Regions from separate parts of the Chryseobacterium sp. 7 genome, predicted to be linked through region 3. Evidence: riboswitches for the same ligand, from Rfam matches in the RefSeq annotation. Region 3 holds a riboswitch; each other region holds the start of a gene.
What was found. Region 3 has a riboswitch for thiamine pyrophosphate ahead of pnuC (nicotinamide riboside transporter PnuC). Riboswitches for the same ligand answer to the same signal wherever they lie in the genome.
Positions count from the first base shown of each region.

Region 1: another riboswitch for thiamine pyrophosphate. It lies ahead of thiS (sulfur carrier protein ThiS); the one in region 3 lies ahead of pnuC (nicotinamide riboside transporter PnuC).
Region 2: another riboswitch for thiamine pyrophosphate. It lies ahead of CLU97_RS19935 (TonB-dependent receptor); the one in region 3 lies ahead of pnuC (nicotinamide riboside transporter PnuC).

Region 1 is NZ_RCCA01000001.1:4,362,717-4,370,605, forward strand. Features, by position in the region: gene CLU97_RS19990 (thiamine phosphate synthase) at 1-482, opposite strand, end outside; gene thiC (phosphomethylpyrimidine synthase ThiC) at 479-2,290, opposite strand; gene thiS (sulfur carrier protein ThiS) at 2,314-2,520, opposite strand; TPP riboswitch at 2,578-2,674, opposite strand; gene CLU97_RS20005 (RluA family pseudouridine synthase) at 2,790-3,467, opposite strand; gene CLU97_RS20010 (hypothetical protein) at 3,479-3,793, opposite strand; gene panB (3-methyl-2-oxobutanoate hydroxymethyltransferase) at 3,797-4,612, opposite strand; gene CLU97_RS20020 (Crp/Fnr family transcriptional regulator) at 4,674-5,387, opposite strand; gene CLU97_RS20025 (heavy metal translocating P-type ATPase) at 5,476-7,854, shown strand.
Region 2 is NZ_RCCA01000001.1:4,342,978-4,350,866, forward strand. Features, by position in the region: gene CLU97_RS19930 (hypothetical protein) at 1-684, opposite strand, end outside; gene CLU97_RS19935 (TonB-dependent receptor) at 930-3,047, opposite strand; TPP riboswitch at 3,152-3,243, opposite strand; gene CLU97_RS19940 (WG repeat-containing protein) at 3,408-4,178, opposite strand; gene CLU97_RS19945 (bifunctional aconitate hydratase 2/2-methylisocitrate dehydratase) at 4,465-7,248, shown strand; gene CLU97_RS19950 (aconitate hydratase) at 7,567-7,889, shown strand, end outside.
Region 3 is NZ_RCCA01000001.1:2,061,397-2,069,285, reverse strand. Features, by position in the region: tRNA gene CLU97_RS09470 (tRNA-Ala) at 191-264, shown strand; gene CLU97_RS09465 (GNAT family N-acetyltransferase) at 429-965, shown strand; gene CLU97_RS09460 (leucine-rich repeat domain-containing protein) at 950-1,612, shown strand; gene CLU97_RS09455 (hypothetical protein) at 1,705-2,736, opposite strand; gene pnuC (nicotinamide riboside transporter PnuC) at 2,723-3,319, opposite strand; TPP riboswitch at 3,345-3,453, opposite strand; gene CLU97_RS09445 (alpha-ketoglutarate-dependent dioxygenase AlkB family protein) at 3,545-4,156, opposite strand; gene CLU97_RS09440 (TonB-dependent receptor) at 4,541-7,150, shown strand; gene CLU97_RS09435 (MarR family winged helix-turn-helix transcriptional regulator) at 7,407-7,886, opposite strand; gene CLU97_RS09430 (GNAT family N-acetyltransferase) at 7,889-7,889, opposite strand, start outside.

The sequences.
Region 1 (7,889 bases), 2.3 Mb from region 3:
TCGTGGATATTATTGGGGTTAATTCCTCCAAGCGCAATTAATTTAACATCTGGATTGTTCCGCTGTTTTATTTCGTTCTTGATAGTAGAATCCAGTCCATATCCTTTTTTGGAGATACTTGGAAAGAACGGGCTTATGAAAGCATATTCCCATTCTTTATCCAAAGTATTGTATGTTGTGATATCGTGCACTGATGTTGAAATGGTATTTTCTTCCCCCCAATATTTATAAGTTTCTTCCTTTCTATCAATCTCTCTGAAATGAAACCTTGAAATAGTAAATTCCTTTCCAAGATCGTAATGTGTATGCAATACCAACTGCGGATAGAAAGTCTTATCAATCTGAGTGATGAATTCAATCATTTCATTCTGGCTGAGCCATGGTTTGCGGATGTGAAGCAGATCAAGACCTTCCTGAAACATCTGATTAATAAGAATTGTTTCGTTCTGAACAATCAATTCAGGAGTGATGACGAGGATCATATATAAATTTCTTTCCCTTTTTCGATGAACTCTTGTGATTTATCCAGCATTCCCTGTTCAGCAGACTCACGGATTTCCTGAGTAATTTTCATCGAGCAGAATTTCGGTCCGCACATAGAACAGAAATGGGCAATTTTCGCTCCTTCTGCCGGAAGTGTTTCATCATGATAAGCTCTTGCTGTCTCTGGATCTAGTGAAAGATTGAACTGATCTTCCCATCTAAACTCAAATCTTGCCTTGCTTAATGCATTGTCTCTATATTGCGCTCCCGGATGACCTTTTGCCAGATCTGCCGCGTGGGCTGCCAATTTATAGGTAATTACCCCCACTTTTACATCATCTTTATTTGGAAGTCCTAAATGTTCTTTCGGAGTTACATAACAAAGCATCGCACATCCAAACCACCCGATCATGGCAGCCCCGATTCCGGAAGTAATGTGATCATAACCTGGGGCAATATCTGTTGTTAACGGTCCTAAAGTATAGAAAGGAGCTTCATGACATTCTTCCAGTTGCTTTTCCATATTTTCTTTGATCATGTGCATCGGAACATGTCCGGGACCTTCAATCATTACCTGTACATTGTGCTTCCAGGCAATTTTTGTCAGTTCACCTAAAGTTTCCAGTTCTGCAAACTGAGCGGCATCGTTGGCATCTGCAATAGATCCCGGACGAAGACCATCTCCAAGAGAGAAAGCAACATCGTACTTCTTCATGATCTCACAAATCTCCTCAAAATGGGTATACAGGAAACTTTCTTTATGATGGAATAAACACCATTTTGCCATAATAGATCCTCCTCTGGAAACAATTCCGGTTACTCTTTTCGCTGTTAAATGGATATATCTCAACAGAACTCCGGCGTGGATCGTGAAGTAAGAAACTCCCTGTTCCGCCTGTTCAATCAGGGTATCTCTGAAGATTTCCCATGTCAGATCTTCAGGAACTCCTTTTACTTTCTCTAATGCCTGATAAATAGGTACAGTACCAATTGGAACCGGACTATTTCTGATAATCCATTCTCTTGTTTCGTGAATATTTTTCCCGGTTGAAAGATCCATAATGGTATCAGCTCCCCATCGGCAGGCCCATACTGCTTTTTCCACTTCTTCTTCAATACTGGATGAAACGGCACTGTTTCCAATATTGGCATTGATTTTCACCAGGAAATTTCTTCCAATAATCATTGGTTCACTTTCAGGGTGATTGATATTATTAGGAATGATCGCTCTTCCCGCTGCAATTTCGTCTCTTACAAATTCCGGAGTGATCTTACTTTTTGGAGTATTTGCCCCAAAACTATGGCCGGGATGTTGAAAAGCCATTTCTTTGGATACGGAGTCAAGCTGTTCTATTCTTTGGTTTTCCCTGATCGCCACATATTCCATTTCAGGAGTGATGATTCCCTGTTTTGCATAGTAAAGCTGTGTAACTTCTTTTCCTTCCTGTGCTACTTTAGGCTTATGATCATAGGAAAATCTTAATTCATCAAGACGAGGATCTGCTAAACGGGCCTTTCCGTATTCAGAGGTAATTCCGTCCAGGATATTTACATCATTTCTGTCCAGAATCCATTGTTCTCTGATCCTCGGAAGTCCTTTCTGAATGTCAATAACTGCATTTTCATCGGTATAAGGACCTGAAGTGTCGTAAATGGTAACCGGAGCATTATGTTCAAAGCCGCCATTGGTTAATTTGGTGGGGCTAAGCTGTATTTCACGCATTGCTACATTGATAGGGTGTAATGTTCCTTCAACATAGATTTTCTTTGAGTTCGGAAATGGCGAACATGTAATGGAGTGAGCCATAAGTATTGGTATTAAATATGAGATTAACCGCCCTGAGTGGCAGTAATGATTAAAACTGAATCGTTGTTGTTAAGGATGGTTTCCGCCCAGATTGACAGGGGAATAATGCGATTGTTAAGAGCTACAGCAATACCTTTTTTCTTTCCGGGTAACTCAATAGCCAATAATGCTTCCAGATTTTCGGGAAGTACATCAAATGTTTTTCGGGTGTGGTTGATAATAAGTTCCATTCCTAATAATTTAAATGCACTTTAGGAATGGCTATTATTGTACAATAGAATGTACAGCAAAAGTCATCTACTTTTCCCTACGCTGGTATGATCCAGATCAGGTTCAAAGGGTAAAGTCTCAGTCTGTTGGTAACAGACACCCCTAAAGTTTGAGACGAAGTTAGACATTTTTTTAGAATAGGCAAAATTTGAAATAATATTAAAGAAAAAATCCACCTCAAATTTGAGATGGACTTTTATATTTTTCTTTACGTGTTTTAATGCCTTTATTATTCTTCACAAGCTCTCCAGATCGCATCATTCTGCGGAACAGGAGCTATGATCTCGATATTTTCTTTGGTAACAGGATGAATAAATTCCAGTTTTCTGGCATGAAGATTAATTCCTCCATCAGGATTGGAGCGTGGAGCCCCATATTTCAGGTCACCTTTGACAGGGACTCCTGTTTTGGACAATTGTGCTCTGATCTGATGGTGCCTTCCGGTTTCAAGATCAATTTCAAGAAGAAGATAATTATCCAGAGTCTTAATGACATTATAAGTCAAAATCGCTTCTTTTGCTCCTTCTGTAGCTTTGGGAAAAACAATCGCTTTATTATTCTTTTCGTTTTTCTTTAAATAATGAACCAATCTTTGAGACTGTGGAATCATTTCTTTTCCTACAACTGCCCAATACGTTTTTTTTACTTCATGGTTTTTCACCATCTGAGTAAGACGGGAAAGTGCTTTGGATGTTTTTGCATAGATCACCAGCCCGGATGTAGGCCGGTCTATACGATGAACCAAGCCGAGAAAAACATTTCCCGGCTTAGCATCTCTTATTTTTATAAAATTCTTGATGGATTCTAATAGTGATTCATCACCAGTCTTATCGCCCTGAACAAGCTGACCGACTTTTTTATTGACCACCAGAAGATGATTGTCTTCATATATAATCTGCTCCTTCATACTTCTTCAGCCTATCTTCTTCTATTGGATAATGACAGAATAATCCCCGCCAAAAGACCTGCTGTTTTAATATTTGAAAGTTTTGAATCTTCCGGAATGAATGCTCCGAATACACAGATTGCAGCAGCAGCATACATTGCATAGACAAAGTTCTTATTCGTAAGCAGAGGAGCCTGAATAAAGAAACTTGCACCTATCAGCACATAAAAAACTTTTCTTGAAAGTAGATGATTAATTTCCGGAGAGAACAGATTAAACCATCCTACAGCAAGACAAATCAATGCTGCAATAGATAATATTCCCTGGATAGATTGTTGATTCTGCATAGATTAATAGCTTTCATTTTCGTTAGGAAACTCAACACTTTTCACATCTTTTACATATTGAGCAACAGCTCCTGTAATTTCTGTGTAAAGATCAAGATATCTTCTTAAGAATTTCGGGCTGAAACCTTTGTTCATTCCTACCATATCATGATACACCAAAACCTGTCCGTCACAATCTGAACCTGCACCGATTCCGATGGTAGGGATAGAAATGCTTTCAGTTACTTTTTTGGCTAATTCTGCCGGAATTTTTTCCAAAACAATTGAAAAGCATCCTAATTCTTCTAAAAGCTGTGCATCAGCGATCAGTTTTTCCGCTTCTGCTTCTTCTTTAGCTCTTACTTTGTATGTTCCGAATTTATAGATAGACTGTGGTGTTAATCCCAAATGCCCCATTACCGGAATTCCGGCATTGATGATTTTCTTGATAGATTTGGAAATTTCTTTTCCGCCTTCAATTTTTACAGCATGCGCTCCACCTTCCTTCATCATTCTTACCGCAGATTCCAATGCTTTTTCAGGATTACTCTGATAAGTTCCGAAAGGTAAATCTGCTACCACCAAAGCTCTGTCGGTTCCTCTTACCACACTTTGAGCATGATAGATCATTTGATCCAGCGTAATAGGTAATGTAGTTTCAAAACCAGCCATTACATTTGCCGCAGAGTCTCCAATCAAAATAGCATCCACTCCGCCTGCATCTACCATTTTTGCTGTGGTAAAATCATAGGCTGTAAGCATTGTTATTTTTTCCTTGTCGAATTTCATTTTTCGCAAGGTTTCAGTCGTAACTTTTTTAATTTCAGAGTGAACAGACATAATTTATCTATTTTTAAAAGTTAAAAAGTCGGCCTTGAGCCGACTTACGTTTTTGTATGATTTATAAAACTACGTGACCGAGTTTCATGAGTTTGTCGTGATTTAAGATCTTGATATTTCTTCCGTCCACTTCAATCAGACTATCCTGTTTGAATTCCGAGATCAGACGGATGGCACTTTCTGTAGCGGTACCAATAATATTGGCAATTTCTTCTCTCGTTAATGAGATTTTGATAAAGCCTTCAGGATCTACTCCAAGTTTCTGCTCCAAAAGCAGCAGAATTTCTGCCAGCCTTTCTCTTACTGTTTTCTGAGCAAGGAAAGTAATGGTATTGGAAGATTCTCCTAATTCGTATGAGATTTTCTGAAGCATTACGAAAGACAGTTGTGGATCTACCTCCAAAAGATACATGAAGATATCTGCAGGTAAGAACACACATTCAATATCTGTCATTGCTTCTGCTTTGGCCTGGAAATTTTCCCCACAAAGCAAAGAACGATAGCCGATGATATCCCCTTCTTTGATAAATCTTAAAATCTGATCTTTCCCGAACGCTCCTGATTTCGAAAGTTTGGCAGCCCCCTTTTCCAGAACAAAAACTCCTTTTGGAGTTTCGCCATCCTCGAAAATGGTATCGTGCTTCTGAAAACTCAGTTTCTTTTTGCCATTAATGTACTTCTCAAAATCTGCGCTAGAAAGTCTTTCTTTAAATGATTTATCATTAAAAACTCTGGCGAACCTCTCTTCAATTGCTATCTGTTGTTCCTGCGGCATTTTATATGATATTTATCACAAAAATAGAACTTTTTAACGCGATAAACAAAAAAATTTGTTATAATTTTGTAGTTCAATATTTTATGGGGTGAGCGAGAACTGTTTTCATTGTGGTCAAGGGATAGAAAAAGAGAGAATTTTATTTGATGAAAAGACTTTCTGCTGTAACGGATGTAAGTCTGTTTACGAGATTCTAAATTTAAATCATTTAGGCAACTTCTATGAGCTTAATAAAGGAGCGGGAATTCGTCCAAATGATGAAAATTCTTCACAATTTGATTACTTGGACACGCCGGAAATTTTTGAAAAAGTTACAGATTTCTCTGAGGGAAATACCAGTCTTGTAACGTTTAAAATCCCTGTAATTCACTGTTCTTCCTGTATCTGGCTACTAGAAAGCCTTCACACATTAAATAAGCATATTAAATATTCGCAGGTTAATTTCACAAGAAAGACCTTACAGATTTCATTCAACCATAACGATTTGAAATTAAGCGAACTCGCTAAATTTTTAACTAATCTTGGATACAAACCGGTTATCAGTCTTGAAACTGCCGATAAAAATGAAGATCATCTTGACAAATCTTTATTGGTAAAATTTGCCATTGCTGCCTTTGCTTTTGGTAACGGAATGTTCCTTGCCTTCCCTGAATATATTGGGGGAGAAGATTATTGGATGGAACATTACAGGGGGCTATTCAGAACTTTGATATTCCTTCTGGCAACACCTGTTGTATTTTATTCAGCTTCAGACTATTATAAATCCGCATGGTACGGTTTAAAAAATAAGATTGTCAATATTGACGTTCCCATTGTATTAGGAATTTTCGTACTCTACGGAAGAAGTATCTATGAAGTGGTAACAGATTATGGTCCAGGATACTTCGATACCCTTTGCGGGCTTTTATTCTTCATGCTTCTTGGGAAAATTTTTCAAAAAAGAACATACAATGCTCTTTCATACGACAGAGATTACAAGTCTTTCTATCCCATTGCCGTAACGAAAGTAGATTTCGAAGGGAAACAGGATAACATCCTTCTTTCAGAGGTAAAAGTAGGAGACAGAATTCTGGTTAGAAACCAGGAAATCATTCCAGTAGATGCTATTCTGATTAATGGAGAAGGTAATATCGACAATAGTTTCATTACAGGAGAAAGTGAAAGTATCAGCAAACAGCCTGGTGATAAGATTTTTGCCGGGGGAAAACAGATTGGATCTTCTTTAGAACTTGAAGTGATTAAAAACGTAGATCAAAGTTATTTAACTCAGCTTTGGAATAAAGAAGCATTTAAAAAACACGAAACCGGTCTTGACACTCTTACAAATAATGTCAGTAAATATTTCACATTCATCATTTTAGGTATTGCTTTAGTCGCAGGAACTTATTGGTATTTCATTGATTTAAATAAAATGTTCCAGGTTATTTCAGCAATCCTGATCATTGCTTGTCCTTGTGCGCTTGCATTATCTGCACCGTTCACTTTCGGGCACATTATGAGGATTTTAGGCCGAAATAAATTCTATGTAAAAGACACTTTAACGATTGAAAAAATTGCTAAGCTGGACACGATTGTTTTTGATAAAACAGGAACCATCACCCACAGAAAAAAATCAAATATCAAATACGAAGGATCTGAGATCAACGAATTTGATTCTCTGAACATTAAGACCTTATTAAAGAACTCCAATCACCCGCTTTCAAAATCATTATATGAATTCTTTGAAATAAACGATGATTATTTCCCGGTAGAAAATTTCGTTGAAATCTCCGGAAAAGGATACGAAGCAAGCGTAAGAGGAACTCTTTATAAAATAGGATCTGCGCGTTATAACAACCAGGAACCTAAAAACCTTGAAACAGCAGTTTACATCAGCAAAAATGGAGAATATTTAGGAAAATTCATTTTCAAAAATGAATACCGTCCGAAGCTGAAAGAACTTTTCACTAAACTTACCAATTATAAAATATTTATTCTGAGCGGAGATAATTCCTCAGAAGAGAACCAGCTTAAAGAGCTTATTCCTAACTACAAAGGAATGGCCTTTAACCAGAGCCCGGAAGATAAACTGAACTATATCAAAACTCTTCAGGATCAGCACATGAAAGTAGCAATGCTTGGAGATGGTCTTAATGACGCAGGAGCTTTAAAACAAAGTAATGTTGGAATTGCGATTGCTGATGACACAAACAGTTTTACCCCATCTTCCGATGTCATTATGAATGGAGATAAAGTGGTTACCCTGGACAATTATCTGAACCTTTGTAAAGGCTCTATTACCATTGTGAAAATGACATTTATAATCAGTTTTCTGTATAATATCGTTGGTTTAAGTTACGCTGTTACAGGGCATATGCACCCGCTCTTCGCTGCAATCATCATGCCAATCAGTTCCATCACGGTGGTTACCTTTACTACACTTTCAACCTGGATATTAGGCCGGAAACATTTCAAAAAACAGGCGTAGAAGCCCTTATTTAGACTGATTTTAAATTAGCTGAA
Region 2 (7,889 bases), 2.3 Mb from region 3:
TTTTACGAGTGAATCTTTTTTCAAAGAATCTGAAACTGAAGTTTCCGGAGTGTGTACCATCACTTTAATTGTATCTTTTACGATTCTGTGGGTAGAAGTCTGTACAGAAACTTTATTGAAAGACTTTTTGCCAAAAAGAAGCTCCTGCTGGGTAAACGCGAGATATAAAATTCCAAGAACCGGAATAATCAAAAGGAAAGTCCAAAGAATTGTTTTTTTGAATTTAAAATCCTTTTCACGGTTTACTGTGGCATTCACCTTTTCTCCGTTATTGATATCTGAAAATCTGATTTCTTCTAATCCATAAAAGTCCGGACGTCCGGATTCTATTCTTTTTCCCTTGAAATGGGTATGCCCATCTTCAATAAAGACTGTTCCAAGGTTTTGAATTTCAAGAATCTGTTCGGCCTGAAGTTTTTTCTTCCAAAAATCGGTCTGAATTTTAAGATCACTTCTTGAGGCATCTAAGGACATCTGTTTTTGCCCTGCAATAAAAGCCGTAAGGTCTTCAGACTGCACTTCGTAGTCTATTGTAAATTCAATCTGGCTGGCCGGAGGCAGGATACTTCCGTTTTCAGAATTGATAATGGCCTTAGAATTTTTCAGTGAAAACACGCCAAAGCCTGGAACTGTGGCAGTTCCAAATTGTTTTAAATATTCTAAAATGTATGCTGAAATATTCATTTGGCAGCAAATTTATAACTTTTTCGTGACTTTTTATAATATTTAACGGATATAAAAAAGACTGCCGGAGCAGCCTTTGATTATTCTGTACTAAAATAGGAATACGGTTATTTAAACGTCCTTTTTTAAGCTTATAAATTATTGTAAGAAGAGCAAAAATGTTAAAAACAAAAGGATAATTTGTTAATGTAAATATCAACAAATCTAGTCTTTCACTGTTTTTACCTTTTTTGCCATTTTGCCGGCTATTGAATCTTCCAGCTCACACCAAACATAAAGTTGGTTCCTGCCTGAGAAAAATAATAGGGCTGGCCGTCATACACGGATCCGTTGTTCACATATTTTTTGTTGAAAAGGTTATTCACCAATAGTTTTAAAGCAATTTCATTATTGGCAATTTTAAACTGATACTGCGCATTAAAATCTGTCAGGAAATAATCTTTAAGCTGCAGGTTGGCATCTTCGGTATTGTCCAGATATTGCTTTCCAACATATTGGTTCATTAATACAAACTGGAAATTCTTGGTAGGATTGAATTTCAAACTTAAATTAGCAATTACATTCGGAGAAAATGAAATCTGTGTATTTCCAAGACTTTTGGGAATATCTCCATTTTGGATATTGAAATCCTGGTTTCTGTTCTGACTTAATGTTACATTTCCCGAAACTTCCCATTGTTTGGATAATTTTGCCAAAGCACCTACCTCAACACCTCTTCTGTAACTCTTCCCGGAATTGGTTCTAATAAACGCTCCTACATTATTAAGCTCTCCATTTAAAACCAATTGATTCACATAATACATATAGTAAACATTAGCAGTAAAGGAAACAATCCCGAATTGTTTTTCAAAACCAGCTTCAAAATCATGAAGTTTTTCAGCTTTTACATCATTATTGGCCATCAGATCATCCCTGTTCGGCTCACGGTGGGCATGAGCATAAGAAAGAAATATCTTACCTCCGTCAATCCGGTAATTTACTCCGGCTTTAGGATTAAAAAACAGCCAGTTTTTACTTAAATCAGCACCTTCACCATCACCTGCCGTCAGAATTTTAGTATTGTAGTTAATTTTTCTAAGCTGCAAATCACCAAAAAACTCAAAGTTATCTACTCTAAGTAAAGCTTTTGCAAAACCGGATACTTCATTCTTTACTGAGCGGTTTCTGTAATATTCACTCTCATCAATCTGAGGAAAAAATACCCCTGTCACATTTCCGTAATGTCTTCCGTAATACTGATTGACTACTGCACCAAAATTCAGATCCAGATTTTCAAACTTTCCGTAGAGCGTGGAAACCATTCCATAGAAATCATTATTCAGCCATTTTTTCCTGATGAAATCTGAAGATTTTATAGTTTGTCCACCTTCAATGATATCCGGCAGATTATATCTTGAAAAGGGATCTCCCTGTTTGTAATTTTCGTAATATCCTCTTCCTTTCGTATAGTGAAATGTAGTTTCCAGATTCCAGCGGTCACTGAATTTCTGTTCCCAAAGCAACTGATAATGGTTCTGTCTGTAATTATCCGTTTCGTTATTATAAAAACTTACTATATTCTCCCAATTCGCATCATAGATAGCTCCTGAAATATTAAATTTAGGGTCGGTTTCCCAGGTTTTACGGTCAATTCCGTTCCATGCCTGATAGGTTTTTTCTTTTCCTCCGAAAGCCATTAAACGTATTTTTGTATTTCCTTCTTCAAATAAAGCAGTGAAATTATAAGAATGCAGATTGGAAGAAGCCCTGTCGATATATCCATCAGAATGAATGTGTGTATATCTCCCCATTACAGAAAGACGGTTTTTCCAGAACTTCCCGGAACCTATTTCTGCTGAATATTTGTAGGTATTAAATGATCCGTAGCTGTCATCCGTTTTAAAATAAAATTTCTCTTCCGGATCTTTAGAAAGTACATTAATGCTCGCTCCGAAAGCGGATACCCCATTATTGGAGGTTCCTACCCCTCTCTGAATGACAATCTGTGATGCAGAACTTGTCAAATCCGGAACGTTGACAAAGAATGTTCCCTGACTTTCAGAATCGTTATACGGAACACCATTCATCATTACATTGATGGCAGAACCTGAAACTCCACGGATTCTAAACCCAGTGTATCCCACTCCATTTCCTGCATCTGAAGTGGAAATAATGGAAGTTTGATTTTTTAAAAGAATAGGCAGATCCTGTCCTAAATTTTTCCCGTCTAAATCTTTCTGTACATTGATGATTTCCTTCGCTACCGGAAGTCTTTTGGTAAAGTTGACAGCTTCTATTTCCCTGATTTTCAGAGAATCTTTATTTTGAGCCTGAATAAAAGCTACAGCACCTATGCTTAGCCCTAAAAAAAATAATCCTTTCATTCTATAAATCTTTGACATTTAATGAATAAAAGGGGTGATTACGGGATAATTGATACATAGCAAATGACAATTGATGTCTCTCGATCATTGATCGCTACTCATCTATCAATTATTTAAATGGTTCCCTAAACAGCATTACCTGTTCCAGGTTCATTGGGTATAATCTCAGCCTGTTAAAGCACCCCTTTATTTCAGCCGCAAAATTACAAAAAATATATGAATTAGAATTTGGGTTGTGAGATGCAGGGTATTAGGTGAAGGGATTATAAAAAAATACTATGAAAACTAGGAGTTATCAAATGAATCATTCATCATTCATCATTCATCATTCATCATTCATAATTCATAATTCATAATTCTTTAGTAAGTTTTGTTATTCGCGTCGATATAGTAGTAGTTTGAGCCATCTTTTGTTACCTCAAACATTTTGCCCAGTTTCCAGCTGAAATTTCTTTTGATATTGGCGTATTCGAAAGGAACAATGATTTTATTATTGACATCAATGATCCCAAATTTGTCGTTATTGGAAGCCACAATCATTGGATTTGCCACATCATCTCCTTCCAAAATAAAAAGATACTGATATTGAGGATAGATCTGGAATTGTCTGTAATCTGCAGCATTCACAAATTTTGATTTTTCAATGATTCCGTAAAAACCATTCAGAATATAGGCCTGAAACAACTGCTGCTTGTATTCTTCAAACTTACACTTTCCAAAATCTGATTCTTTGAACTGATACACTCTCTTCCCGGTATGATCTATACGGTAAGAAATCATATTCTTTTCTACAGTGGCATAATCTTTTGTACCAAATTTTCTGATCTTTTCATTAGGAGAATTTAAAAGATTACAGTCTTCATAAAAAAATACAGCAATATGATATTCCGGCTGAATAATAAATTTTCCGTTCTGGTTCACGTACCCGAACTGATCTCCTTTTTTTTTAGGAATCAAAACCGGAAGATCTTTGTTGATTACCACCAGGTCAGGATTAGATTTATTCACTGAAGTCCCTTTCTGAATAGGGGTTTTCGCAACTTTCTTCACAGGAATTTTCTTCACAGATTTCGTCTGCGAAAAAGCAAAAAGCGAAGTAAAAATGCATAAAACAGTCAGTATATTTTTCATATTCATCATATGCCTGCAAAAGTACGACCAAAAATAGATATTATAAAATACATATTTATAAAGAATCTAAATAATTTCATTCCCATAAAATTGTAAAATTTCGTAATTTTGGGAACATTTTGAATTGTTTGATAATTTTAAAAAACTTTTAAGAAAGTGTAGATTATGCTGACTTTATTCGGTTAATGTTGCGTCAAAATGCGAAATCTCAAAATGTCATTAACTGTTTTATACAGACCGGTAAAGAAGCAGCAGGCCTACCTTTAATGTTGAAAGACCTTCTATTATGAATATTTATAAGGATTACATCAAAGAGATTGAAGAAAGAAAAACCCAGGGGCTTCATCCAAAGCCAATTGATGGTGCTGAATTACTAAGCGAGATTATTTCGCAAATAAAAGATTCAGGTAATGCTGACCGATCGGATTCTCTTAAATTTTTCATTTACAACACTCTACCAGGAACTACAAGTGCTGCGGGAGTGAAAGCAAAATTTTTAAAAGAAATTATTCTAGGTGAATCCATAGTAGAAGAAATTTCCCCGGCATTTGCATTTGAATTATTATCTCACATGAAAGGCGGACCTTCTATTGAAGTATTGCTAGATCTTGCTTTAGGTAATGATCCTGCTATTGCTCAGGAAGCAGCCAATGTTCTTAAAACACAGGTATTCCTTTACGAAGCAGATACTACCCGTCTTAAAGAAGCTTTCGAAAGCGGAAATGCAATTGCAAAAGAAATTCTGGAAAGCTATGCAAAAGCAGAGTTTTTCACTAAACTACCTGAAGTTGCTGAAGAAATCAAAGTTGTAACATTTATCGCTGGTGAAGGAGACATCTCTACAGATTTACTTTCTCCGGGAAACCAGGCTCACTCAAGATCAGACCGTGAACTTCATGGTAAATGTATGATCACTCCTGAAGCTCAGGAAGAAATCAAAGCTTTACAGGCAAAACATCCTGATGCAAGCGTTATGCTTATTGCTGAAAAAGGAACAATGGGTGTAGGTTCATCAAGAATGTCCGGAGTAAACAACGTTGCTCTTTGGACAGGAAAACAGGCTAGCCCATATGTACCATTTGTAAACATTGCTCCAATTGTAGGAGGAACAAACGGTATTTCACCAATCTTCCTTACCACAGTAGACGTTACCGGAGGTATTGGTATCGACCTTAAAAACTGGGTAAAGAAAGTAGACGAAAACGGAAACCCAATTCGTAACGAAAATGGAGACATCGTTCTTGAAGAAGCTTATTCAGTGGCAACAGGAACTGTTTTAACAATCAATACAAAAGAAAAGAAATTATATAACGGAGATAAAGAACTGATTGACCTTACCAAATCTTTCACTCCGCAAAAGATGGAATTCATCAAAGCAGGAGGTTCTTATGCTATCGTGTTTGGTAAAAAGTTACAGACATTTGCAGCTCAGCTTTTAGGAGTTGAGGCTCCTGTAGTTTTTGCTCCGTCAAAAGAAATTTCTTACGAAGGACAAGGACTTACAGCTGTAGAAAAAATATTCAACAGAAATGCTGTAGGAACTACACCAGGAAAAGTATTACATGCCGGTTCTGACGTTCGTGTACAGGTAAATATCGTTGGATCTCAGGATACGACAGGTCTTATGACTTCTCAGGAGCTTGAATCTATGGCGGCAACGGTAATTTCGCCAATTGTTGACGGCGCTTATCAATCAGGATGTCACACTGCTTCAGTTTGGGATAAAAAAGCACAGGCAAATATTCCGAAACTAATGAAGTTCATGAACGAATTCGGGTTGATTACAGCCCGTGACCCGAAAGGTGAATACCATGCGATGACTGACGTTATCCACAAAGTTCTTAACGATATCACTGTAGATGAGTGGGCAATCATCATTGGTGGTGACTCTCACACAAGAATGTCTAAAGGAGTAGCTTTCGGAGCTGACTCAGGAACTGTTGCTCTTGCATTAGCTACTGGTGAAGCATCTATGCCAATTCCTGAATCTGTGAAGGTAACGTTCAAAGGAAACATGAAAGAACACATGGATTTCCGTGATGTGGTTCATGCAACACAGGCTCAGATGCTGAAGCAGTTTGGAGGAGAAAACGTATTCCAGGGTAGAATCATTGAGGTTCACATTGGAACACTTCCCGCTGACCAGGCATTTACATTTACAGACTGGACTGCTGAGATGAAGGCAAAAGCTTCTATCAACATTTCTGAAGATAATACTTTGATCGAATCATTGGAAATTGCAAAAGGCAGAATCCAGATCATGATTGACAAGGGTATGGATAACCACAATAAAGTTCTTCAGGGACTTATTGACAAAGCAAACAAGAGAATTGAAGAAATCAGATCAGGAGAAAAGCCAGGTCTGACTCCGGACGCCAATGCTAAATATTACGCTGAAGTAGTTGTAGATCTTGATGTAATTGTAGAACCTATGATTGCTGACCCGGATGTAAACAACGACGATGTATCCAAAAGATATACTCACGATACCATCAGAGATCTTTCTTACTATGGAGGTGAGAAAAAAGTAGATCTTGGTTTCGTAGGATCTTGTATGGTTCACAAAGGTGACCTTAAGATTGTTTCTCAAATGCTTAGAAATATTGAAAAACAACAAGGAAAAGTAGAATTTAGTGCCCCTCTTGTTGTAGCAGCTCCTACTTATAACATCATTGACGAATTAAAGGCAGAAGGTGACTGGGAATTACTAGAAAAATATTCAGCTTTTGAATTTGATGATAATGCTCCAAAAGGAGAAGCCCGTGTTGAATATAAAAATGTAATGTACCTTGAGCGTCCCGGATGTAACCTTTGTATGGGTAACCAGGAAAAAGCAGCTAAAGGAGACACTGTTTTAGCGACTTCTACCCGTCTTTTCCAGGGAAGAGTAGTGGAAGATTCTGAACGTAAAAAAGGAGAATCTCTATTGGCTTCAACTCCGGTTGTTGTTCTTTCTGCAATTATTGGAAGAATTCCTAGCATTGATGAGTATAAAGCTGCTGTTGAAGGTATTGACCTTACTACTTTCGTTCCTTCTATTAAAGAACTGACAAGCACAAGCGCTCACTAAGAGATTTATAAAATACGTCGCAAGACTATTAAATAGTATATAATTGGAAGATTTTAGTCCTTTAGGATTTAAAATCTTCCATTTTTTTTGTTTAGAACGTTTCTATTTTAATATAGTTACGTTTTTTTTTCGATAAAATCAGGAAAATAAATTCTATTTTTTCTTAAATTGAAAGTTATAAAATCTATTGATTTTGAGATCAAAACATCCCTGTTTATGGATTATAGGAACGTTTTTTGATATATAAGAAAGTGATTTTTCTTTTTCAACATCAGGAAAAGAAGCATTAACGGAAAAAGAACAAAATTAAAATACGATATGACTTTTGATATTGATATGATCAAAAAGGTGTATGAGCGTTATCCGGAAAGAATTGCTGCGGCAAGACAAATAGTGGGAAAACCTCTTACTCTTTCAGAAAAAATTCTTTATACCCACCTTTGGGAAGGAAATGCTACAAAGGCTTATGAAAGAGGAAACTCTTATGTAGACTTCGCACCAGACAGAGTAGCAATGCAGGATGCCACTGCACAGATGGCTCTTCTACAATTCATGCAGGCAGGAAAAGCTAAAGTAGCAGTTCCATCAACTGCACACGCAGATCACCTGATCCAGGCGAAAGTAGGTGCTGACAAAGACTT
Region 3 (7,889 bases):
TTTATATAAATGGGAATAATTCAATATATAATACTCCAGAGAATCTAGGTTAGCTTATCAATTTATCTCCAAAAGATTGAATTAGAAACCAAGGTTGAAAAAAATGACAGTCAATTTTGAGAAATAATCTACAAAACATTTGCAAATACCATTTAAATACTTACTTTTGTAGCGCTTTTAGAATAAAGACGGGGGATTGGCGCAGTTGGCTAGCGCGTTTGACTGGCAGTCAAAAGGTCACGGGTTCGAATCCCGTATTCTCCACAGATGTAGCTGAAAATATATTCAAAATACATTAAAACATTATAACTCCTATAATTCTTGATGATTATAGGAGTTTTTTATTTCTTGAAATTAATAAAAGCCCCCATTCCTCATTGAAAAACTTCCCAATTAATCTTATTTTTGCGTGAAATAATAAGACAATCATGCAACTCTATACAGAAAGACTTCTTCTTCGGGATATTACTCTTGATGACAAACAGGATATTTTCAATTACCGTTCAGATGCAGAAGCCAATAAATTTCAAGGCTGGATTCCTGAAACACTGGAAGATGTAGAAAGTTTTATTCAAAGAAACAATAAAGAGTTCAATCAACCTGAAAGCTGGTATCAGCTGTTAATTACTGATAAAGAATCAAAAGAAGTCATTGGAGATATTGGAGTTCATTTTATTGGAGACGAAAACGTACAGGCAGAGTTCGGAATTACATTAAATACCTCTTTTCAGGGAAAAGGTTATGCTTCTGAGGCTATAAAAAGGATTATTGATTACCTTTTTAATGATTTACACAAACACAGAATTACAGCTTCCGTAGATCCTGATAACACAGCTTCCATTCAGCTTATGGAAAGAATTGGTCTACGTAAAGAAGGACATTTCGTAAAAAGTCTGTTCTGGAAAAACAACTGGGTAGATGATGTTATCTACGCTGTTCTCCGTGAAGAATGGCTAAAAAGATAGATAACGGGGTTAATAAATTTGATCAGACAGCCATGAGTACAGATTATAAAAAAATACTTTCGTTTGAATTAGGCAATGATGAAAACTGGCGTGGCAATGCAGTTAGCCTGCCTGAAGATATTATTGAGTATACCAACATTACCTGCCTGGAAATTGGTTATAACAAGATTGAGCATCTGTCTGCGGATATTTTCAGAAATTTTGGAAAATTATTAGAGGTTTATTTTAATCACAATAGGATCTCCGAAATACCAACATCCATAGGCCTTTTAAAGAAGCTTGAAATACTTACCATTAATAACAATCCTATAAAACATATTCCTCACGAACTTACTGAATGTATCAGCTTAGAAAGTTTTGCGGCCAATCATTGTGAATTGGAATCACTTCCGAAAGAACTGGGAAATTTAAAAAGCCTTGAAGTACTCCTCCTGAATGATAATCACCTCAGCTCGCTGCCTGAAACGATTGGCAAATTAAACCAATTATACAGACTCGAATTAAAAAACAATAAATTGAAATATCTTCCCGACAGCTTTTCTAATCTGACTTCTCTAAAACAATTAGATCTGAGAGGAAATTATATTGATACAATATATTTAGAAAAGTTGAAAAAAAAACTTCCAAAATGTGAAATTAAACAATAATACAATGAATTGCTTCGTGGTAGTTTTATTTAATTATAAAGCTTTTACCTATTCAAATTGGTATTTCTAATTTTTATATAGTCATATTTCATTCAGAAAGAAAAGTTCAAATCATCAGCAGAAGGTCTGAAATTGGAATGCATAGCTGCTGTAAAATAGTCACAGAAAACCTGATATACAGCAGAATTTTTATCCGTTGCCCGTATTCCAAGGTGTGTATAGACCGTTAAGATTTGATGGGATAATTTTTCCACCAGCCCTACTCCATATTGGTGAATTTCATTCTGCTGATCCTCCGAAATCTCTTTATTTTCACTCAAGATATTTTCCACTTCCCTGGCAATAATTAAAACCTTTTCCAAATGTTTTTCAACAGACGCCGCAAAATTTTTGAAGTTGATCTCGGGACGAATAATTTCCGCTTCTTCAATAAAATGAGAAGCCATTCCAAGGTAATTGACCAAAAGCGTCAGATCCGCAAAAACCCGGAACGGAATACTGTCCAGAATATCATTCGTGTAAAACGTATCGTAAACAAAGCTGTAATCTTCATTTACAATAACATCTTTAATCGTAAATGAATAGGTGCCGCTGGCTTTCATTCCCATAGATTTCCAATTGGGGATAATTTCAGCATGCTCTTTCGGAACGATGAATGAGTGAATAATTTCATTCCCGTTGTGATCAATTATCGGTTGTCCGTTTTCTGTAATTCCGGCATTCAGTGTAAAATGCGTCAAATGTGGCGCTCCTGTTGCAAAATTCCATGAACCATTAATCAGATAGGTATTATTATCTTGCTTTTCTGCCGTTCCGCCAATCATTCCGCTTCCTCCAAAACAGGTTTTAGACTGGGAGAAGAGTGATTGAGCAATCTCCGGCTTGATGTTTCTGGAAAAATAATTGGCTCCGGCGCAAAGCGTCAGCATCCAGCCAAAACTGCCATCGGTTTCAGCCCAGCCAAATAATGCTTTCAATCCGTCTTCAAAACGATAGCCTAATCCTCCGTATTTTTTGGGAACCCAAATTGTAAGCAATCTTTCTTCATGAATATGTTGTATTACCTCATCAGAAATGACAGCAGTTCCGTGAAGTTGTTGTCTGATGTCTTTAGTACTGAGCATTGGCTTTGGATTTAATAATTTTCTGCCATTCTATATATCCGGAAATAGCCACTAAAAATAAAAATGACGTTAAAACAGCATAGAGATATAATTCTTTATGAATCATTAAAGGAATAGAAATAATATTACTGACATTCAGTATCACCCAGTTTTCAATTTTCCTTCTCGCCATCAGCCACATTCCTGCCCATGCAAAAGCACTTACCAGAGAATCCCAGACCGGAACATCCGAATCTGTAAAATGTGTAAGAAATGACCAGAATAAGATAAAAGTTCCCAGAACAATTCCTCCGGAAATCCATTTTTCTGTGGTGGTAGTAAAAGAAATTTCCATTTCGGATTTTTGCTTCCCGAATTTCCAATACATCCATCCATAGATACTCATGATCAGATAATAAAGATTTAAGGTAAACTCAGCGTAAAGCTTTGAGGTAAGCATCACGTACAACGTTAGCAGAATCCCTGCAATTCCGAAAAGATAATTGTTGACATTGTTTTTACGAGCCAGCAAAACCTGAATGACTGAAAATAAGACTCCGAACCATTCCGGTAAGGTAATTTGTTTTAAAATGTCCTGCATCATATTAATTATTAGAAATCAAATGATGAGATGATCAGTAAGCAATCCCTACGCCGGCATTATCCGGATCAGGTGTGGAAGTACATTCCTGGGTATCATCTCAGCCACTGTTATCTGTAGCACCCCATTGTTGGGGCAAAGGTGCAGCTTTTTTATGGAAAAAGAAAATACATCGGCTTTTTATTTTGAAATAGAACGTCTCAAAACCTATCTGCTAAGAATGCATATTTACCCTCCCTGAACCAACCGGAATGTAAGATTAATACGTTCCTTCATAGACGTTACAGATTTAGCAATCCGGTGTTCCCAGTTTTCCTGCAGATCTCCTTTCATAATCAATAATGAACCATGAGGAAGAGGCAGGCTGTATTTGCTCTGGTGATGATCTTTTTTGCGGAAATCAAAACTTCTGGTCTGTCCTAAACTGATGGATGCAATTACCGGACGGTTTCCATATCTGCTTTCTTTATCCCGGTGCCAGGCAACAGAATCATTATGATCCCTGTAAAGATTAAGCAATACGGAATTGAAACGATACCCGAATGTTTCTTCTATTTTCTGTTTTAAAGAAAACAGCTCAGGAGTCCATAGATTATTCTCCACCTCACCATTTCCCAACGGATAATCCGTTTTCGGATCTCCATACCAAGCCGTTAAACGCGGCGTCAACACCATTTTATCATACATTTTTTGGGTACGCTGTTTCCAGGGAGCAGTTTCAAGCAAACGGCTCTTAAGATGATCTGCTTCTTCCAGGCTCAGGAAATGTTCTTTGTATTCCAGAAGGTCTTTTGGAAATTCATATAATTCTTCTGAATCGAACAAACTGAGCTGGGTCATATTTTTAATTTTTTGGGTAACAGAAAGTATTATTTAAAGAAACAGATTTGATACAAATAATATCCACAAAATTACTAAAAATGATACAAAAACAATCAAACAAATGAAAATCATTCAGCAAAGCCTTTTGTTAAAGGATTTCAGTTCTATTTTTCATAAGAACAGCATAATTATTTTTATGGTTAAAAAGATCTCTTTTTACTTCATATTTTATCTTTAACAAATTGTAAATTAAAGGTATGAAGTAATTTAATACAGTCAAAGAAATGAGTACCAGCGCATGATTTACACCCTATATGAAATCACTCATTGAAGATTTAATACTTAATTCAAAAATAAATATTCATCTTTGCAGCCTTAAAATCAAACACGCTAGTTTATTTCATGAGCATTACTTTTAAAAAGCGACTTATTATAGCGCTTGTATTACCTACGGCCGCCATATATTATGGGCAGAGTACGAAGGATTCTTTAGACAAATCAAAATCTATTGATGAGGTTATGTTGGTAGGTAGAAACCTTTCCCAAACAGCCAAAGAGAGAAAAACACCTGTTGCTGTTTCCAACATTAAAGCAGCAGAAATTCAGGAGAAACTGGGAAACAGAGAATTCCCTGAAATTATGAAGTCTACCCCATCCGTTTACGTGACTAAAGTAGGTGGAGGATTCGGAGACAGCAGAATCAACATGAGAGGTTTTGACGGAGCCAACATTGCAGTGATCATCAACGGACAGCCTGTAAATGACATGCAGGGAGGTACGGTGTACTGGTCTAACTGGACGGGATTGGCTGATATTGCGAGCAACATTCAAATCCAGAGAGGATTGGGAGCTTCTAAATTTGTGGTTCCGTCTGTAGGAGGTACCATAAACATTGTAACCAAAGCCACTGATTCTGAGCAGAAAGCAATGATCAAAGGAGAGGTTGGTAATGACAACTATTCCAGAATATCTGCGATGTATTCCTCAGGATTAAAAAACAAATGGGGAACTACGGTATTACTTTCCCGCTGGCAAGGTGACGGATACATCAACGGAACCCAGGGAGAAGGTTATTCCTGGTTTTTCTCTACAGGATTTAAGCCTAATGAAAAACATGCGTTCAATTTTATTGCAACCGGAGCACCACAGGTACACGATACAAGAAGATCTTCTGCTACCGGAGCGAATGTAGCCACATTACAGCAGTTTGAAACTTATGGAAGAAGATATAATCCTCAAACAGGAATGCTGAATGGTTCTCAATTCAATTTAGCTCCCAACTTTTACCACAAACCTATCGCTTCCTTAAACTGGGACTGGAATATGAATGATAATCTGAAATTATCTACTGTTCTTTACGGTTCCTGGGGACGTGGCGGCGGTGGCACCGGGCTTAATGGCTCTATCAAAAATGCAGCCGGGCAGACCATGAACTTTATGAATTATGGTGCTGGCGGAGACGGTACCATCAACTGGGATATGATTTATCGCTATAACCGAGGCGGCATGGTAACGGATTATAATGGAAATACTTTCCAGAAATCAACTTTTACTGCTCCTGCAGGCTCTCCCACTGATTATAACGGACAATATGTAGCAACTCTTAACGGTACCAATGGTATTGTGAGAAAACAGAGCATCAATGCTCATGACTGGTATGGAGTAATTGCAGACCTTAATTATAAAAAAAATAACTGGACTTTTAACGGAGGGATTGATCTTAAAACGTACAAAGGTGCGTTGTATGATATTGTTACGGATATGTTAGGATCTGATGCTTTATATGTTCCCAATACGGCCAACGCTCCAAAAGGATATTATATTAATCAAACTGTAAAACCAGAGCCACTTACTAAGCTTAAAGATGCTCAGAAAGTATCTATTTATAATGAAGGACTGGTAAAATGGGCAGGCGTATACGGAATGGTTGAATACAGTTCAGACAAACTAAGTGCATCCGTTCAGGGATCCGTTTCCGAGCAATACTACAAGAGAGTAGATTATATGCTGTATACACCAGGAAACCAGGAGACAAAATGGTATCACAAAACGGGGTATATCGTAAAAGGTGGTGCCAACTATAATATAGATGACCATCATAATGTATTTTTCAATACAGGAGTTATTTCAAGACAGCCTTTATTTAACGCTTTATTCCCTTCCAACCAGAATATTTATAACGATGCAAAGAATGAAAGAATTTTCTCTGTAGAATTAGGATATGGTTTCAAATCCCGTTATGTAGATGTGAACATTAATGCTTACAGAACGCAGTGGGATGACAGATTTATTTCAAGAACATTCAATGCAACTGCGGCAGATGTTGCAAAATTCTCTCAGCTAAGTCTTGGAAATGCTTATTTCTATAATGCACTGAACGTAGGACAGGTACACCAGGGAATTGAATTGGAAGCTAAAGCGAGACCTTTTGCCAACCTTAAACTTAGAGGGATGCTATCATTAGGTAACTGGAAGTACAAAGGAAACGCCAACTTCAATATCCTTGATGTTCAGACCAACCAGGAAATTTCCGGAGCTACAGGAGTGATCAATATCAAAGACTTAAAAGTTGGAGATGCTGCACAAACCACAGCAAGCATAGGGGCTGATTATAACATCACAAAAGCATTCAGTATCGATGCTAACTGGGAATATTATGACAAACTGTATGCTCAGTTCAACCCGATCAACTTTCTTACGGAGGCAGCAAGAGAAAAAGGAATTGTAAAATTGCCAAGCTATCATTTATTTGATGTGGGGGCTTCTTACAAATTCACCCTTGATGCCAAAAAATCTTTAACCTTAAGAGCGAACGTCTACAACTTATTCAACAAATATTATATTTCTGAATTAAGTTCCAATATTTTCGCAGGTGATAAAATTGCTAACGGTCCGGATGCTGGAAAAACGTATCAGGATGCCGGTAGAGTTTATCAGGGTGTAGCAGATGGTAATACAGGATTCCTTGGTTTTGGAAGAACCTGGTCTGTTGCGGCTACTTTAAGATTCTAACAAAATTTCATTTTAATAATGACTGAGAAACCCCACCATGTTCTGGTGGGGTTTCTCATTTTTAAACTTTATATAAAATAATTTATTTAATTACCTTACTGGAACCCGTAATGATATTAACTATTTATCAATTAATATTGTACAATATCTCAGTAATCATAGGGAAATGTATTTACTTTTGATAAAAATAGTATTTTATTACTTTCCAAGTCATCTAAGTGTGTAAATGAACCGGCCGATTTTATTAGCCGGTTTATTATTTCCTGTTCTTCACTTGCAATGCTCGTTGATAAAAAGACTGGCTTGCAATTTTTTCTTCCGCTTCATTAATGGCCGTAAGCAGATTATTTTTGTTATCGGAAATATCTCCCAGAATCTGTGACATCAGCTCCCAGACAGGTTTCATTTTCTCAATAAGCTCATTACCTTTGGAAGTCAGCTTAAAAAGTCTTTTCCTTTCATCCTGCTTGTCTTTTTCCCATTGTATCAATTCCAGCTTTTCAAGTTCTTTCAGGAGTGTTATGGTTGAGGGATGGGTATATCCTATTTCGTTGGCTATCTCTACTACACTGGCAATTTCTTTTTTATAAATGGTGAAGATCACCGGAAACCATTTCAGTTCAAAATCAATTCCGAAAGCTTTATAGATCAGTGCTCCGTCTTTCCTCAATTGTTCACTGAGACGGTGCAGTCTGGTGGATATGGCAAGAATTCCTGCTTCGTTGATTACATTCATATT